DNA from 2 places in the Brevibacillus sp. NRS-1366 genome. Region 1 is predicted to be linked to the other one. Evidence: a T-box and tRNA genes for the amino acid it is inferred to sense, from the RefSeq annotation. Region 1 holds a T-box; the other holds one or more tRNA genes.
What was found. A T-box is a leader RNA that pairs with one kind of tRNA and senses whether it is charged. The one in region 1 lies ahead of ileS (isoleucine--tRNA ligase), so its partner is inferred to be a tRNA-Ile.

Region 1 (11,862 bases):
TTCCAGTTCTGACCAATAAAGAGATGCGGGACTTGTTCGAACGATTGCAGAGCGGCGAACTGCCAGCCCGCGAAAAGCTGGTCAATGGCAACTTGCGACTGGTGCTCAGCGTAATCCAGCGTTTCAACAATCGCGGAGAGTTTGTAGACGATTTGTTCCAAGTGGGCTGCATCGGATTGATGAAGGCGATCGACAATTTTGACCTCGGACAAAACGTGAAGTTCTCCACGTATGCGGTTCCCATGATCATTGGAGAGATTCGACGTTATCTGCGGGACAACAACCCGATTCGCGTATCGAGATCCCTACGAGACATCGCCTACAAAGCATTGCAGGTACGTGACAACTTGACCAACAAGCATTCGAGGGAGCCCACCATTACAGAGATTTCCCAGGAATTGAACGTGGCCAAGGAAGACGTCGTGTTTGCGCTTGATGCGATCCAGGATCCGGTATCCCTGTTTGAACCGATTTATCAGGATGGCGGGGATCCGATTTATGTGATGGACCAAATCAGCGACGAAAAAAACAAGGACGTGACTTGGGTTGAGGAAATTGCTTTGCGTGAGGGGATGCAGCGTCTCGGAGACAGAGAAAAAATGATTTTGTCGATGCGCTTTTACGAGGGGAAAACCCAAATGGAAGTGGCAGAGGAAATCGGAATTTCTCAAGCCCAGGTATCCCGTTTGGAGAAGGCAGCCATTGCCCACATGCAAAAACACGTGCAATCGTAAGCAAAGGACTACATAAGCGCACCCGGCGGCTAAGTACCGTCCGGGTTTTTTTGTGCTCTTCCCTTACCAAAGCGGACATATTCGCAAGCAGACTCATATACTGAAAGTAACGGAGAAAAGTAGGTGAGGGAGAATGGTGAAAATCTCTGACTTCCAGACCAAAGAAGTGGTGAACATCCTGGATGGGAAACGGCTGGGTCAAATTTCTGATCTGGAGATTGATCTGCGCCATGGACGCGTAGAGGCCATTGTAATACCGGGACCAGGGAAATTTCTCGGGTTCTTTTCTTCCGGGAACGACTACGTAATTCCATGGCGCAACATCGTCAAAATCGGGAAAGACGTGGTGCTGGTAAGAATGGAAGAGGCGTTGAAGGTCGAAGCGAGAACCTCTGGTGGAGATGAATACAGGGAGTAAGGAAAGAAAGGCGGATAAACGCCTTTTTTTCGCTTTACGAGAAACGCTGGCTTGCGCAGTTGGATTTGGCGAAGCCCAAGTTTCTCTAATCTTTGCGGCTATGGTATGATAAGCCATATGAGGAAGGTGACAACATGAGAGAACCGTTTGTTATGGTAGAGGAGAAGCCATTCTTACGTTTACTGGAGTGGGAAAGCCGCTTTCCAGGATTGGTGGCCGGGTTTACGATGCGCACGGGAGGGGAAAGTGAACAACCGTACGGGTCTTTTAATATGGGACTGCATGTTGGGGATGAAGCACAGCATGTAGTTGCCAACCGAAAAAAATTAGCAAAGCAGGTAGAAATGCCTTTTGCTTCATGGACGTGTGCGGAACAGGTGCATGGCAATCAGGTATGCCAGGTAGTGGCTGCAGGTGCAGGGAGAGAAAGCTTGAATGACGTCATTTCAGCTGCGGATGGATTGTTTACTGAGCAAAAAGGGGTCCTCTTAACGTCTTTTTATGCAGACTGTGTTCCGTTGTTTTTTCTTGACCCGGTATCGGGAGCGATTGGTTTGGCACATGCCGGCTGGAAGGGAACAGTGCACAGAATTGCCGAGGAAATGGTGAAGTCGCTGCAGCTTCAGCATCAGACTAAGCCGCAGGATTTGCTAGTTGCAATCGGACCTTCCATTGGCGGATGCTGCTATGAGGTCGATGAACGGATCATGTCGCAGGTACGAACGTGTGTAAGAGACTGGGAGAGCGCCGTCACACCGCCTCAGAACGGTCGATACATGCTTGATTTACGTCGTTTGAATACAGCCATACTACTGGAATTAGATATTGCTATGGAGAATATCTCGTCTACGGAGTGGTGTACAAGCTGCCGTACAGACATGTTTTTTTCGCATCGAAAGGAAGCGCCAATTGCAGGAACTACTGGACGAATGGTATCGTATCTTGGCTGGAAGGACCAGAATCAGAAGGGAGAGGGAAGTGCATCATGACGAATGAGCAAGAAGCAATAAAAGAGAGGCTGCAAGCAATTGAAAAAAGAATTCAGGCGGCCTGCGACCGGGCCAACCGCAAGCGCGAGGACGTCAAAATTATTGCTGTCACCAAGTACGTCGACGCCGAGGCAATTGGGGATTTGCTAGAAGTGGGAGTGGAACACATCGGGGAAAATCGTGTTCAAGACGCCCTCCCCAAGCACGAGCTGTACGGAGACAGGGGCACGTGGCATTTCATTGGTCATTTGCAAACCAATAAAGCAAAAGAGATTGTAGGACGTTTTCCGTATATACACTCTCTGGATCGCGTTTCCCTCGCACAGGAGCTGAATAAACGGGGCGAAGCACTTGGTCTGGTGGTAAACTGCTTCCTGCAGGTGAACATCTCCGGAGAAGAGACAAAATTTGGGCTTAGTCCCAATGATGTATTGGCTTTTTTGCGCGAAACCAGTAATATGAAACATATAAAGGTCGTCGGATTAATGACGATGGCGCCTGTTGTCGAAAATCAGGAAGAAGCACGCCCGGTGTTCCGTGGTCTTTATGAATGGAAAGAGCGCATCAATGAGTGGGCGTTCCCACATGCACATGTTGAGGAGTTATCCATGGGCATGTCCAGTGATTTTGAGGTAGCAATTGAAGAGGGAGCTACATATATCCGACTGGGATCTGTTTTGGTCAAATCGGAATAAGAAACGAACCACAAAAGACAGCATGCCAGAGAGGGGGAATAAAGATGGGTGTAATGAACAAGCTGATGGGGTTTTTAGGTCTGGACAACGAAGAGTATATCGAGGAAACGGTACAAGAGGAGCACGAAGAAGCAGATTCCTCCCACAAGCGGCAGCCTGCTAGCCGGGCTAATAATGTGGTACCGTTCCAAGCACGGGAGAAGGAGGGGATTCGGTTGATCCTCTGTGAACCCCGTCACTACAGTGATGCACAGGATATCGCCGACAATCTTCGTCATCGCAGACCGGTTGTAGTCAATCTGCATCGGGTTGAAAAGGACCAAGCGAAACGAATTATCGATTTTTTGAGCGGAACGGTTTATGCACTGAACGGCGACATCCAGAAAGTGGGGGATACGATTTTTGTCTGCACGCCTGACCATGTGGACATTCAAGGAACGATCTCCAGCGTACTGGAAGAATAGCGATTCAACGACGAAAAAAAGGGTGAGCCAATGGGTTACTTGTTAACAGTTCTTAATTTTGCTTTTACCGTTTATCAATTCATGATTATTGCGTACATACTGATGTCTTGGGTTCCTCAAATGCGGAGTACAGGCATCGGGCAGCTATTGGAACGACTGGTAGAGCCGTATTTGGCTCCTTTCCGTCGGTTCATTCCTACTTTGGGCTTTATCGACATTTCTCCCATTGTAGCTTTGATTGCCCTGCGTTTTGCATATGAAGGATTGTTTACCATTCTGCTGAAACTATCATAGGCGAGTGAACATATGAGTGTATTTGATCATTTTGCAAAAGAAGAACGTCCTTTTGTAGAACGGGCGCTGGAAATGCTGACGCTAGTAGAGCGTAAGCAGGCCATGCGCCTAACTGATTTTGTGGACCCGAGGCAGTTGATGATCTTCCAAAGCCTGGCTTCCCAGGTACAGGATGTGACTGTATCGAGTAGTGGGGGGTACGAAGGAGCAGAGCGCACACGAGTGATTCTGCACCCGGACTATCTCAGCCCAGAAACAGACGATTATCGAATTGCTCTACTCGCAATCAGGGCGGATCAGCGGTTTCATTCACTGGAACACCGGGATGTGATGGGAGCAATCCTCGGTGTTGGCATGAAAAGAGAAAAATTTGGCGATATGATAACGGATGCAGACGGCTGTTTTGTCATTGTAGGTGAGGAAATAGCTGATTTCGTCTGTACGCAAGTAACGCAAATACATCGAACATCCGTGCAAATCAAGCGGGTACAGTGGGAAGATTTCAAGCCTCCCGCAGCACGTTATGTCGAAAAGACGATTACAGTGCCGTCCCCACGTATCGACGCCATCTTGGGAGAGGTGCATAACCTTTCTCGGGCGAAAGCGTTGGTTCCGATCCGGGCAGGCAAGGTGAAAGTCAACTGGAAGGCTGTAGAAGATCCCTCACACCAATTGCGCATGGGAGACATGGTGTCGATGGCTGGCTTTGGACGCTTCAAGCTGCTCGAGGTCTCAGGTCCCACGCGAAGCGGCAGACTGCGCATGATTGTAGGACTAGTTACATAAGATGAAAGAGAACGCAAAAATTTGTAAAATTGGGCAGGAAACAAAGCAATTCCTGTCGAAAACATAGGGAACGAATTATCGGGAAAAGTGGGGGGTTCATGTGCCATTAACGCCATTGGATATACATAATAAAGAATTCAGCACAGGCTTTCGCGGGTATAATATCGACGAAGTGAATGAATTTCTCGATCAGGTGATTAAGGACTTTGAGCTCCTGATTAAAGAAAAAAAAGAAACGGAAGAGCGCGTCGCTATTTTGAATGAACGCGTCGATTATTATAAGAGCCTGGAAGAGAATTTGAGCAAATCGATTCTCGTTGCCCAAGAAACAGCAGAGGATGTAAAATCCAATGCGCGCAAGGAAGCTCAATTGATTTTAAAAGAGGCAGAGAAAAATGCTGATCGAATCGTCAACGAAGCGCTTGCGAAATCTCGTAAAATCGCGATCGAAATCGAGGAATTGAAAAAGCGGGCATCCGTTTATCGCATGCGTTTCCGGACATTGCTTGAAGCCCAACTGGAAATGCTCGAAAATGGTGCCTGGGATGATATCGAGCAGGCAGATTCGGCGGTAGCGGTTGAATAAATCGTTGACGTTCGGTTGATGATGGTACTATAATGAAAGACAAACTTTTTCGATCACAATAATCCATATGAAGCTGCTGAATCACATACACAATCAGTTGCTTCAATAGACGATGAACGGGAAGAGTACGCGAGACGGCACTGTCAAAGAGAGTCGGGAACAGGTGAAAACCCGATCAGTAGCATTCGCTGAAAATCACCCGGGAGTTCAATACCCGAAACCCTCATGTAGTCTTTTCCAAGATGAAAACAGGGGAGTAAGTGAGCGCGTCATTCCCGTTATGAATGAGACAAGTGGAGCGGATTTTTCATTGGCTTTTTTAGTCAACGATCTTCGCTCAATCAGGGTGGTACCACGGGAGCTTTCTCTCGTCCCTTTTTTAGGGATGAGTGAAGGCTTTTACTATTTTTTAGGAGTGAAATCAGGCCATGGATTACAGCAAAACCTTATCACTACCAAAAACCGATTTCCCAATGCGCGGCAATTTGCCAAATCGCGAGCCGCAAATGCAGACAGCGTGGGAAGAAATGGACATTTATCAACAAGTACAAGAGCGTACAGCTGGACGCCCGTCTTTTATTTTGCATGATGGCCCTCCTTATGCGAATGGAGATATTCATATCGGCCATGCCTTGAACAAAATCCTCAAAGACTTCATCGTACGCTATAAGTCAATGGCAGGCTTCACCGCACCATACATTCCAGGCTGGGACACACACGGACTCCCAATCGAGCAAGCTATCGTCAATGCACAAGGCTTGGACCGTCGTAGCATTGAAGTCAACGATTTCCGCAAGCGCTGTGAAGAGTATGCGTGGTCCTATATCGACAAGCAGCGGGATCAATTCAAACGATTGGGTATTCGCGGCGATTGGGAAAACCCATACGTAACACTTTTGCCTGAGTACGAAGCCAATCAGATTCAAGTTTTTGGTGAGATGGCGAAAAAAGGCTACATTTACAAAGGGCTGCGCTGTGTATACTGGTCTCCGTCTTCTGAAACGGCATTGGCTGATGCCGAAATCGAATATAAAGACAAGCGCTCGCCTTCTATTTATGTCAGCTTCCAGGTGGTAGACGGAAAAGGCAAGCTGGATACAGAAACCGGTGTCGTGATTTGGACGACTACTCCATGGACGCTGCCAGCTAACTTGGCGATTTCGCTGCACCCAGAGCTGGAGTATAGTGTCGTGAAAGCAGACGGCCGCAAATTCCTCGTCGCGAGCGGCCTTCTCGAAGCTGCCAGCAAGGAAATCGGCTGGGGGAATGTGGAAGTTCTGTCTTCCATTAAAGGTCAGGAACTGGAAGGCGTGCTTACCCAGCATCCGTTCTATGACCGCACATCCCTGCTCATCCTGGGCGAGCACGTCACGCTCGATGCAGGTACTGGCTGCGTTCATACAGCGCCAGGGCACGGGGAAGACGACTTTAACGTCGGTCAAAAATACGACTTGGGAGTGCTTTGCCCAGTCGATCACGAAGGCAAAATGACGGGTGAAGCTCCTGGCTTTGAAGGTCTTTTCTACGAAGATGCGAACAAGGTTATTACGGAAAAGCTGAAAGAAAACGGAGCGCTGCTGAAGCTCAGCTTCTTTACGCACTCCTATCCGCATGACTGGCGTACCAAAAAACCAGTGATTTACCGTGCGACAGAGCAGTGGTTTGCATCCATCGACGGTTTCCGCGAACAAATGCTGGAAGCAATCAAAAATGTAAAATGGATCCCGCATTGGGGCGAAACTCGTCTGGCTAACATGATTGCTGACCGCGGTGACTGGTGCATTTCCCGTCAGCGCGTCTGGGGTGTTCCGATCCCGATCTTCTATTGCAAAGCATGTAATGAACCAATCATCAATGACACGACGATCAACCATATTTCCAACCTGTTCCGCAAAGAAGGCTCGTCCGTCTGGTTCGCGCGCGAAGCAAACGAATTGGTGCCAGAAGGACTTTCCTGCACCAAATGCGATTGCAAGGATTTCCGTAAAGAAACCGATATTATGGACGTTTGGTTCGACTCTGGCTCTAGCCACCAGGCTGTACTGAGAGAGCGCGGACTGAGCTGGCCTGCTGATTTGTACCTCGAAGGCTCTGACCAATATCGTGGATGGTTCAACTCCTCCTTGTCGACTAGTGTTGCGGTTTATGGGACAGCGCCTTATAAAGGGGTGTTGAGCCACGGCTTCACTCTCGATGGCGAAGGACGCAAAATGTCCAAATCGCTAGGGAATACGATTGTTCCGCAACAAGTCATCAATAGCATGGGTGCAGACATTTTGCGTCTGTGGGTAGCTTCTGTTGACTATCAGGCAGATCAACGCATTTCCGATGCAATCTTGAGCCAGATCGCGGAAGTATATCGTAAAATCCGCAATACGTTCCGTTTCTTGCTTGGTAATCTCGATGGTTTCGACCCTGCAAAGGATCGTGTAGCTTATGAGCAGTTGGGCGAGCTGGATCGCTATGTACTGGCGAAAGCAGCAAAAATGGTAAGCCGTGTACGAAAAGCGTACGATGAATACCAGTTCCATACGGTATTCCACTCCGTTCGCAATTTCTGCGTCATCGATCTCTCTGCTTTCTATCTCGATATTTGTAAAGACCGTCTGTATGTGGAAGCACCAGATAGCCTCAAACGCCGCGCAGCGCAAACGGTTATGTATGATTGCCTGCTCGGCCTGGTGAAGCTGGTAGCACCACTTTTGCCGCATACTGCTGATGAAGTGTGGGCTTTCGTTCCAGGTGTAACAGAGAAAAGCGTACAACTGACGGATATGCCAGAAGCAAACGAGCAGCACCTGGACTTCTCCGCAGATGATGAGAAGAAATGGGACGCTTTCCTCGAGGTACGTGATGAAGTACTCAAGGCGATGGAAGAAGCACGCCGCAACAAAGTGTTCGGTAATTCCGTAGACGCCAAGCTGGCACTTTATCCACAGACAGAGGAAGTAGCCAAAACACTCGCTTCTATGGATGATTTGGCTGATTTGTTCATCGTGGCTCATGTGGATCTGCACGCGCACGGTGTAGGGGCGTCCGCAGAAGCTACGCAGCTGGAAGGGATTGCGGTAGTCGTTTCTGCGGCAGATGGTGTGAAATGCGAACGTTGCCGTGTGGTAAAACTGGATGTAGGCGCAAGCGAGGCTCATCCTTCCATTTGCGGACGTTGTGCCGACATCGTAGAAGAACACTACGCACATGTAACAGAGTAAATGCGTGCACATTGCTGAATGGAAAAACCTGCTATTCCTTTACGGATGGCAGGTTTTTTCTTTTACGTGGAGCACCATCCTAGGGCCGGGCTTTTCGTGGGTTATTTACATGGCTCTGTAGACATACTACCTGTTGAGGAAACCAAACGAAGGTGGTGGCCGACTTGGACCAAAATAAGCTGGCTAGCTTCAAGGAAAAGCTGCTTGAACAAAAGAAAGAACTCGAAGATCGCGTTCAGGACCATTATGGCATGAGAGAGCCGATGACAACTTCCTTGCAGGAGTTTTCCATGTACGATAATCATCCCGCAGACATTGGCAGTGAGATGTTTGAACGGGAAAAGGACTTGGCTCTGGACAGTCTGGACCGAGAGACCCTGAAGGAAATTGATCAAGCCCTGACACGGATGGATGAAGGGACCTACGGAATCTGCAGCGTTTGTGGCGAAGCAATCTCAGAAGAGAGGCTCGAAGCTTTGCCACAGGCCCAGACGTGCAAGGAGCACGCACCAGCTCCGTCGATCAACGAGTCACGTCCGATCGAGGAGGAGTTTATGCAGCCTCCTTTTGGACGAACCTCTCTGGATGAAAAAGAGGGACAAAATGGCTTTGACGGGGAAGACGCTTGGCAGATTGTCGAGGCGTGGGGGACTTCCAGTACACCGTTTTCATTCGTGGACAATGACAAGACGGATTATAAGGAAATGTATATCGAAAGTGATGAGCCAGATGGCTTTGTAGAAGCAGTAGAAGAAATCGGCTATACGGGAATCGAAGGTTATCATGGACCAGACAGCGTTCATTTCATGCGAAGTGGCACGTATGAAGAGTACATGCGCAAAGGAGAGGGGAAAGGGAATTACCTTGACTACGACGAGTATGAGGAAGAACGTGCCGAACGCGAAGGGCGCAATGATTTGTTGTGACGGGGGGATCTTGACCTGACATGCAAATCGAACGCATCGAAACGTATCCGCTGCTTTATCGTTTGCCCGAGGCGTATGGAGATGCCAATGGCTACAAGCGATACCGGACTTCGTATCTCATTCGAATCATTACCCGGTCGGGAATAGAAGGCTGGGGCGAAGTAATTGATTGGCTTCCCACTTTGGACAAAGGCTTTCGGGAGCGCATTATCCCTTTTCTTCTGGGTAAGCTAGCAACCAATAGGGTAGCGCTTGTCGATGTAATCAGCAAGTGGCATCAACGTTCAGCGGCAGGGATCAGTATGGCACTGACAGAAATCGTCGCTAAAGCAGCAGGGATGTCGGTTTGTCAATTATGGGGTGGGATGATTCACCCCGCTATTCCTGTTTATGCATCCTTTCAGTCCTACACAGAACGTGAAGACTGGATGCAACAATCTATCATGAATGTAACAAAGCAGGTAGAGTCTGGATTTACCAAGGTCAAAGTAAAAATCGGCGGAAAAGCGATACGCGATGATCAAAAGCATATAGAAGCGCTGATGAAAACCTTGCCAGAAGAAATACAGGTAGCAGTAGATGCTAATCAAAGCTATGATCTGGCTTCAGCTGCGAAATGGAATTGTCTCTTTTCCAGATATGCCAACTGGATGTGGTTAGAGGAGCCAATGCCAATGGAGCGGACAGAGGAATACGTCAAATTGCGTGCAGCCCTCTCCATTCCGCTGGCTGGAGGAGAGAACTTGGTCCGCTGTGCACAGTTTTTGCCCCTGTATAAGCAGGGAGCTATTGATATCGCTCAACCGGATTTATTGCATACGGAAGGCATCGAAGATTTTCGAACGCATCTTCAAATCGCACGTCAATTTGGGTTCCGAGTCTCTCCCCACTCGTTTGACGGAGGTTTAGCCAGGCTCTATACGATGTTTGCACAATCTTGCCTTTTGGCGTGGACAAAGATGGATGCAGAGCCGATTGAGCCTGTTGAGTGGGATGTGATGGAAAACCCTTTTACGTACTTGTTTCCTGTCCATCTTTCCAATGGCAAAGTAAAGCTGCCGGATGGAATTGGGATTGGCGTCGAGCCGAATTGGGAAATTATCAACGCGATGCGCTGGGATGGCAGCGCCTATGCGTAAGACGAGGAGTTTCGTATGGCACAAAATGCGAAAAACCTGATTGGACTAACGGGCATCCCACTGGTCATGGTTCTGGGTAACTCTATGCTGATTCCCGTCTTGCCTACAATGAAAACGAAGCTGCATCTCACATCGTTGCAAACAAGCCTGTTGATCACAGCTTTTTCAATCGCAGCCGGGATTGTGATACCACTTGCTGGGTATTTGTCGGATCGCTTCGGTAGAAAAATCGTGATTATCATCGCACTCGCTTTGTACGGGGTGGGAGGATTGATGGCAGGGCTTAGCGCATTGTGGATAGACAAGCCGTATATGATGATTATGGGCGGTCGGGTATTACAAGGAATCGGGGCGGCAGGTACTGCACCCATTGCGATGGCTTTAGTTGGAGATCTGTTCAACGGGGCATCAGAGAGTAGAGCTTTGGGGCTTATGGAGACATCCAACGGGCTGGGAAAAGTGTTGAGTCCAATTTTCGGTTCTTTACTTGCTCTGATTTCATGGTATATGGTCTTCCTGGCGTTTCCGATTATTTGTGGGGTCATATTGATCCTTTTCCTGTTTATGACGAAGGAAAAGAAACAAGAGAGACAGCCACTGCCGCTGGGGCAGTACATGCATTCGATCGGAGGAGTATTCAAGCAGCATGGAAAATGGCTGGTACCTGCGTTTTTTATCGGGAGTATCTGCCTGTTTACCTTATTTGGCGTGTTATTCTACCTGTCTGATTTACTGGAAGAAAAGTACAAGATTGATGGCGTGTTGAAAGGCGGAATTTTGGCTGTGCCTTTGCTGGTGATGAGCATTGCAGCTTATGTAACCGGGCTCGTCATCAAAAAGAAGCTGGGCTTGATGCGATTATTTGTCATCGTAGGCATGTTCATGCTCGCGGCATCGTACATCCTTGCCAGCTTTGTAAAAGGAGCCTATGCGCTCATTGGTATTCTCGTGATTGGCAGCCTGGGAACAGGACTCATTTTGCCCTGCTTGAACAGCATGATTGTGGGGGCTGTACAAAAGTCAGAGCGGGGAATGATTACCTCACTCTATAGCGGTGTCCGTTTTATTGGAGTGGCTGTCGGTCCGCCTGTTTTTACTTGGCTGCTCGGTATTTCCCGTACCGTCATGTTTAGCGCGATTGCCGGCTTGTCGCTTGTATTTGGGGTCATCGCGATCTTTTTCTTAAAGCCAAAGCAAGCCGATGTGCAGTCGCAGGGAAATGGAGAACAAACTCAAAAAGATAAAGAGACTGAGGCCTGGCGTCATGTTTCAGAGGTGCTCGGGATAGAACCAGAGACAATGGAAACAAAGCAAAGAGAGCATGCTGTTCAGAAATTCGGGTTTGATCCCAATGAACTAGTGAAGCGGGTACTTTCTGGTAAAAAGGAAAAAGAAAAATAAGAACAAGCATCCTGCCCCCTTGGTTAAAACGCGTCTCGTTAAAAAGGAGGTAGGACTGTCTGTTATTAAAAATCGAGGCTTAGCTGGTAGCATAAGGATGGCGCATGGCTTGCGCGAGTGTCAGTGGATAGATATCGTCGTAGAGCAAGCGGCTAAAAAGCGGGTTGCCTTTTACTTTCATAGGGATCTCATCAAAAAGGATGGATTCCAAGACATCA
Region 2 (5,644 bases), on a different contig from region 1:
AAGGGTCTCGAACCCTCGACCTTCGCCTTGGCAAGGCGACGCTCTACCAATTGAGCTACGTCCGCATAAATAATTAATTAGTTGTGGGGTCCCCGAAAAGTATTCGGAATACGCTACAAAGCTTCACTTCACTTTTTGGGGGAATGGTGCGGTCAAGAGGACTTGAACCTCCACGGTGTTGCCACCACTAGAACCTGAATCTAGCGCGTCTGCCAATTCCGCCATGACCGCATTATCAATCCGGCACCCGAAAAGCCTTCAAAACAACACTCTACTTTTTTGGGTTAAAAAATACTGGTGAGCCATGAAGGACTCGAACCTTCGACCCTCTGATTAAAAGTCAGATGCTCTACCAACTGAGCTAATGGCTCGTATTAAAATGGCTGGGGTACTAGGATTTGAACCTAGGAATGACGGAGTCAAAGTCCGTTGCCTTACCGCTTGGCTATACCCCAATAGCCACGAAGTAAAGATGGTGGGGAGAGACGGATTCGAACCGCCGAACCCGGAGGGAGCAGATTTACAGTCTGCCGTGTTTAGCCACTTCACTATCTCCCCAGCTTTTCCTTGAAAAGCACTGTGCAAACAGCACGCACACGCTATTTTCTAGGTAAATTGTGGTGCCGGCAATAGGACTTGAACCCACAACCCCCTGATTACAAGTCAGGTGCTCTACCAATTGAGCTATACCGGCATATTTCATATAGTAATGGTGGCTCGGGACGGAATCGAACCGCCGACACGAGGATTTTCAGTCCTCTGCTCTACCGACTGAGCTACCGAGCCTCAAGCATTTGACGTTCCACCATTGCTTGAGAAAGAATGGCGGAGCTGACGGGACTCGAACCCGCGACCTCCGGTGTGACAGACCGGCGTGAACTCCAACTTCACCACAGCTCCATATTTGGTTGCACCCAAGGGCACTCCCATCTCACTTGAGCAAGAAGAACTTTCAACGTAGTTCAAGTGAAAAATTTGGTTGCGGGAGCAGGATTTGAACCTGCGACCTTCGGGTTATGAGCCCGACGAGCTACCGAGCTGCTCCATCCCGCGACGTTACTAAGTCACTTTATGAAATTAAGTGGTGGAGGCTGACGGGATCGAACCGCCGACCCTCTGCTTGTAAGGCAGATGCTCTCCCAGCTGAGCTAAGCCTCCGTAACCCCACAAAGTGACGAATATGCTTTGAAGCATATTCCGAGTACTTTGCGGGGGCCCCGTCAACTTCAATGATGCCAAGAAGCATCAAATCCACTTTGTGGGGTAGTATGGTGACCCGTAGGGGATTCGAACCCCTGTATGACAGCGTGAAAGGCTGCTGTGTTAAACCGCTTCACCAACGGGCCAGGATGAATGTTATATAAGTTTCTGAATGGCTCCTCGGGACGGACTCGAACCGCCGACCGATCGGTTAACAGCCGATTGCTCTACCAACTGAGCTACCGAGGAACAATATGGTGGAGCTGAACGGGATCGAACCGATGACCTCCTGCTTGCAAGGCAGGCGCTCTCCCAACTGAGCTACAGCCCCATGAAAGAAACCAAAAAAAGTGACGCTTATGCTTCGTTGGTTATTCCGAATACTTTTCGGGGACCCCTCAGCAAGAAGAAAAAGCTATAATGGTGGGCCTAGGCTGACTCGAACAGCCGACCTCACGCTTATCAGGCGTGCGCTCTAACCAACTGAGCTATAGGCCCGTATCCCTTCTGGAATTATAATCTAGCATAGATTTTAATTCATTGCAATAGAATTTTTCATATTTTTTATCAGATACAGCTAAAATTTTTAAAAAGTAGATTTACGTATATCTACCTAGCAAAAAGCAACCGTGTTTACACAATAAAAAAGAAGCTCAGCTATTCATAGCATGTATCAGAATACACCGCCTGAATAGCTGAGTCTTCCTACATGTCCTTCATTTGTTTGTCGATTAAATATCTAGATCGCGTACTCTTGAAGCATGCTGCTCAATAAACTCTCTGCGCGGTTCTACTTCATCGCCCATGAGCGTTTCAAATACCATATCCGATTCCATAGCGTCCTCTAGGTTTACTTGAAGAAGCGTTCGAACGTCTGGATCCATAGTTGTTTCCCACAATTGATCCGCGTTCATTTCACCCAATCCTTTATAGCGCTGGATATTGGGTTTAGGAGTCGTTTTCAAGGTTGCCAGAATTTCATCACGCTGCCTATCGGTATAGGCATAATGAATCTGCTTCCCTTGTTTAATACTAAAGAGAGGCGGTTGGGCAATATAAATATACCCTGCTTCAATCAATTGTCTCATGTAACGATAGAAGAATGTCAAAAGAAGGGTACGGATGTGAGAACCGTCGACGTCCGCATCGGTCATGATGACAACTTTATGGTAACGTGCTTTGGTAATGTCAAAATCTTCGCCGACCCCCGTACCTAGTGCGGTAATGATCATGCGAATCTCATTGTTGCCCAGAATTTTGTCGAGACGTGCTTTTTCCACGTTCAAGACTTTACCCCGTAGTGGCAGGATCGCCTGGAAATGGCGGTCACGACCCATCTTTGCAGAACCACCCGCAGAGTCTCCCTCTACGATGAACAGTTCTGACTCAGACGCGTCTTTAGACGAACAATCCGCCAATTTACCCGGCAATGCACTTACTTCCAAAGCGCTCTTGCGACGAGTCATTTCCCGAGCCTTCTTCGCTGCTTCACGCGCTCTGGCAGCCATCAAAGCCTTCTCGACCACTTTCTTGGCAATCCCCGGATTTTCCTCCATGAAGCTGTTAAAGCGATCGCCAAAAACAGACTCTGTAATGCTGCGGGCTTCAGAGTTGCCGAGCTTTGTTTTCGTTTGACCTTCAAATTGCGGCTCTTGAATCTTCACCGAGATAATGGCGGTAATCCCTTCGCGCACATCGTCACCAGAGAGATTCTGATCCTTTTCCTTCAAAAAGTTGAACTTGCGGCTATAGTCATTAATCACACGAGTAAGGGCTGTTTTAAAGCCGGTTTCGTGAGTTCCGCCCTCATGCGTATTAATGTTATTGGCAAAAGAGTAAATATTGCTGACGTAGCTATCGTTGTACTGGATAGCTACTTCGACCAGCAAGCCATCCTTTTCGCCTTCACAATAAATAACCTCGTCATGCAAAGCCTCCCTGTTCTTGTTCAGGTACTCAACGAATTGCACGATACCGCCCTCATAATGGAACGATTCTTCCCGCTCCTGATCAGGACGTGCATCCTTTAGCGTAATGCGCAGTCCTTTATTCAGGAAAGCCAGCTCGCGAATCCGTTTTTGCAGGAGGTCGTATTCAAAGACTGTGGTTTCGGTAAAAATAGTCGGGTCAGGCTTAAACGTAACCTTTGTCCCGCTGTCTTCCGTTTCACCAACGATAGCGAGGTCCGCTTCTGGAGCACCTACACGAAAACGCATGTGATAAATGTTGCCGTTTTGTTTGACTTCGACTTCCATCCATTCGGAGAGCGCGTTCACAACCGAGCTACCTACACCGTGCAGACCACCTGAAACCTTGTATCCGCCACCACCAAATTTACCGCCGGCGTGCAAAACGGTCAAAACAGTTTCTACAGTTGATTTACCAGTCTTTTCATGAATGCCGGTTGGAATTCCCCGGCCATTATCGGTTACAGCTATGGAGTTGTCCGGCTGAATGACTACCAAAATCTCGTCACAATAGCCGGCAAGTGCTTCGTCGATGGCGTTGTCGACAATCTCCCATACCAGGTGATGCAAACCGCGGCTGCTGGTCGACCCGATATACATGCCGGGACGTTTCCGAACTGCCTCTAACCCTTCCAGCACCTGAATCTGACTAGCGTCGTAGTTTGTATCTTTTGTCGTCACTTGATCCACTCTTAAGTCAACTCCTCTACTTCAGCTTGTACTAAGGGAACCTGATCCAAGCTGTCCACGAACTGAGCGCGTCGCTTTAGCGTCAGAGAAGAAATAGGTGAACAGTATATGGCATCCTGGGTGATTACATACGACTTTGTTTCTTCCTCGCTGTGATCAACAACGGTTTTCCGTTTTTCATGCAAGAAAGCCTTATTGATTTTGGAGGATTTGACAGTCTGATGGTCGAGAATGGAAATGACTTCCTTTGTGCTCACCACAGTATCTCCACCAATGTGTATAAACATCCCTGATCCCCTACCTTTCCCCCGAGATTTTCCCTTCCTTCACGTAAAAACGAGAGGCTTGCTGGAGAACCTGATGCTTTAAGCCTTCCACACCCGTTGTGCTTACAAACGTCTGAACCCGATCCTGAATGGTTTCGAGCAGCAGGGTTTGTCGATGTTCATCCAACTCTGACAAGACATCATCTAACAAAAGAACGGGGTATTCGCCTACTTCTTCTTTTATCAGCTCGATTTCGGCCAATTTGATGGACAGCGCGCTGGTGCGTTGCTGTCCCTGAGAACCGTACGTCTGTACATCCATGTTGTTCACCTTAAGTGAAAAATCATCACGGTGCGGTCCAATCAGGGTGCTTCCCCGCATGATTTCTCGGTCGCGAACCTCTTCATAAGCAGCCAATAGCTTATCAACTGCCTGGTCTACTGTCATCTCTTCCGTGACGGGCGATGAGTTTTCGTAATGCAAGGAAAGCATTTCCCTGCCGTCGGTAATGCCAGTGTGGATCTCTTGTGCCCACGTTTCTAGCTTGCGAATAAACTCAAAACGCTTCCGTAACAATTTTACAGCTAAATCGGCTAATTGGGTATTCCAAATTGCCAGCATTTCCAGCGAGTTACTTTTTTTCATGGCCAAATCCTTCAAAAGCTGATTTCGCTGGGCCAGCACCTTGTTGTAATTGCTCAAATAATACAGATACGTTGGAGATACTTGCCCGATTTCCATGTCAATAAAGCGTCTGCGCTGAGCAGGAGCTCCTTTCACGATGGACAAATCCTCCGGAGCAAACATCACGACATTCAATGCTCCCACATAGGCACTGAGCTTCTGCTGCTCCATTCCGTTGATTTTGGCCCGCTTTCCCTTTGCTGTCAACTGCAGCTCCAAACGAACAGAACCGTAGCGACGAAGAACATCGCTACGGATAGCGGCATAATCAGCCTCCCAGGCAATCAGCTCCTTGTCTCGGGGCGTGCGATGGGATTTGGCCAGGGCCAACACGTATATGGATTCCAGTACATTTGTTTTGCCTTGAGCATTGTTGCCAATAAATAGCTGAATCGGACCGTCAAATGACAGGGAGAGCGATTCGTAATTGCGATAGTTGGTTAGCGACAGGTTCTTGAGAAACAAGAATCACGCTCTCCTCTCAGCGGCGTACCACTTGATAGCGGCCATAGCCTTCAATCGCCACTTCATCGCCAGGATATAGCTTGCGGCCGCGCCGGTTATCGAGCTCACCGTTGATCTGGATCGGCACTTCAGCCAGAAATGCTTTTGCCATACCTCCAGTATCAATGACTTCCGCCAGCTTTAAAAATTGCCCGAGGGCGATATATTCGGTCGTGATGGAAACCTCACGCATGGTAGGGCCCCTTTCTTTTACGTAAAAACATTCCTTTACGAAAAAACGCCTAGTAGGTACGCACTGGCAAAATCAAATGAAGCATCCAATCATGGTCAGTTGGACGAATGACAAATGGACTCATAGGGCCAGTAAAGCT

Region 2: it encodes a tRNA-Ile, which carries the amino acid that the T-box ahead of ileS (isoleucine--tRNA ligase) is inferred to sense. The anticodon was not compared.

What each region holds. Positions count from the first base shown of each region.
Region 1 covers NZ_JBITPN010000022.1:702,340-714,201, reverse strand. The annotation lists gene sigG (RNA polymerase sporulation sigma factor SigG) at 1-734, shown strand, start outside; gene ACIFQN_RS20225 (YlmC/YmxH family sporulation protein) at 868-1,152, shown strand; gene pgeF (peptidoglycan editing factor PgeF) at 1,287-2,141, shown strand; gene ACIFQN_RS20215 (YggS family pyridoxal phosphate-dependent enzyme) at 2,138-2,836, shown strand; gene ACIFQN_RS20210 (cell division protein SepF) at 2,881-3,300, shown strand; gene ACIFQN_RS20205 (YggT family protein) at 3,331-3,594, shown strand; gene ACIFQN_RS20200 (RNA-binding protein) at 3,607-4,380, shown strand; gene ACIFQN_RS20195 (DivIVA domain-containing protein) at 4,481-4,966, shown strand; T-box leader at 5,070-5,345, shown strand; gene ileS (isoleucine--tRNA ligase) at 5,395-8,178, shown strand; gene ACIFQN_RS20185 (TraR/DksA C4-type zinc finger protein) at 8,343-9,104, shown strand; gene ACIFQN_RS20180 (mandelate racemase/muconate lactonizing enzyme family protein) at 9,125-10,243, shown strand; gene ACIFQN_RS20175 (MFS transporter) at 10,259-11,644, shown strand; gene ACIFQN_RS20170 (NUDIX domain-containing protein) at 11,724-11,862, opposite strand, start outside.
Region 2 covers NZ_JBITPN010000013.1:1,203-6,846, forward strand. The annotation lists tRNA gene ACIFQN_RS06945 (tRNA-Gly) at 1-65, opposite strand, end outside; tRNA gene ACIFQN_RS06950 (tRNA-Leu) at 145-231, opposite strand; tRNA gene ACIFQN_RS06955 (tRNA-Lys) at 296-371, opposite strand; tRNA gene ACIFQN_RS06960 (tRNA-Gln) at 381-455, opposite strand; tRNA gene ACIFQN_RS06965 (tRNA-Tyr) at 474-558, opposite strand; tRNA gene ACIFQN_RS06970 (tRNA-Thr) at 619-694, opposite strand; tRNA gene ACIFQN_RS06975 (tRNA-Phe) at 711-786, opposite strand; tRNA gene ACIFQN_RS06980 (tRNA-Asp) at 824-900, opposite strand; tRNA gene ACIFQN_RS06985 (tRNA-Met) at 977-1,053, opposite strand; tRNA gene ACIFQN_RS06990 (tRNA-Val) at 1,083-1,158, opposite strand; tRNA gene ACIFQN_RS06995 (tRNA-Glu) at 1,270-1,346, opposite strand; tRNA gene ACIFQN_RS07000 (tRNA-Asn) at 1,374-1,449, opposite strand; tRNA gene ACIFQN_RS07005 (tRNA-Ala) at 1,456-1,531, opposite strand; tRNA gene ACIFQN_RS07010 (tRNA-Ile) at 1,622-1,698, opposite strand; gene gyrB (DNA topoisomerase (ATP-hydrolyzing) subunit B) at 1,932-3,857, opposite strand; gene remB (extracellular matrix regulator RemB) at 3,860-4,144, opposite strand; gene recF (DNA replication/repair protein RecF) at 4,155-5,273, opposite strand; gene yaaA (S4 domain-containing protein YaaA) at 5,290-5,505, opposite strand; gene dnaN (DNA polymerase III subunit beta) at 5,555-5,644, opposite strand, start outside.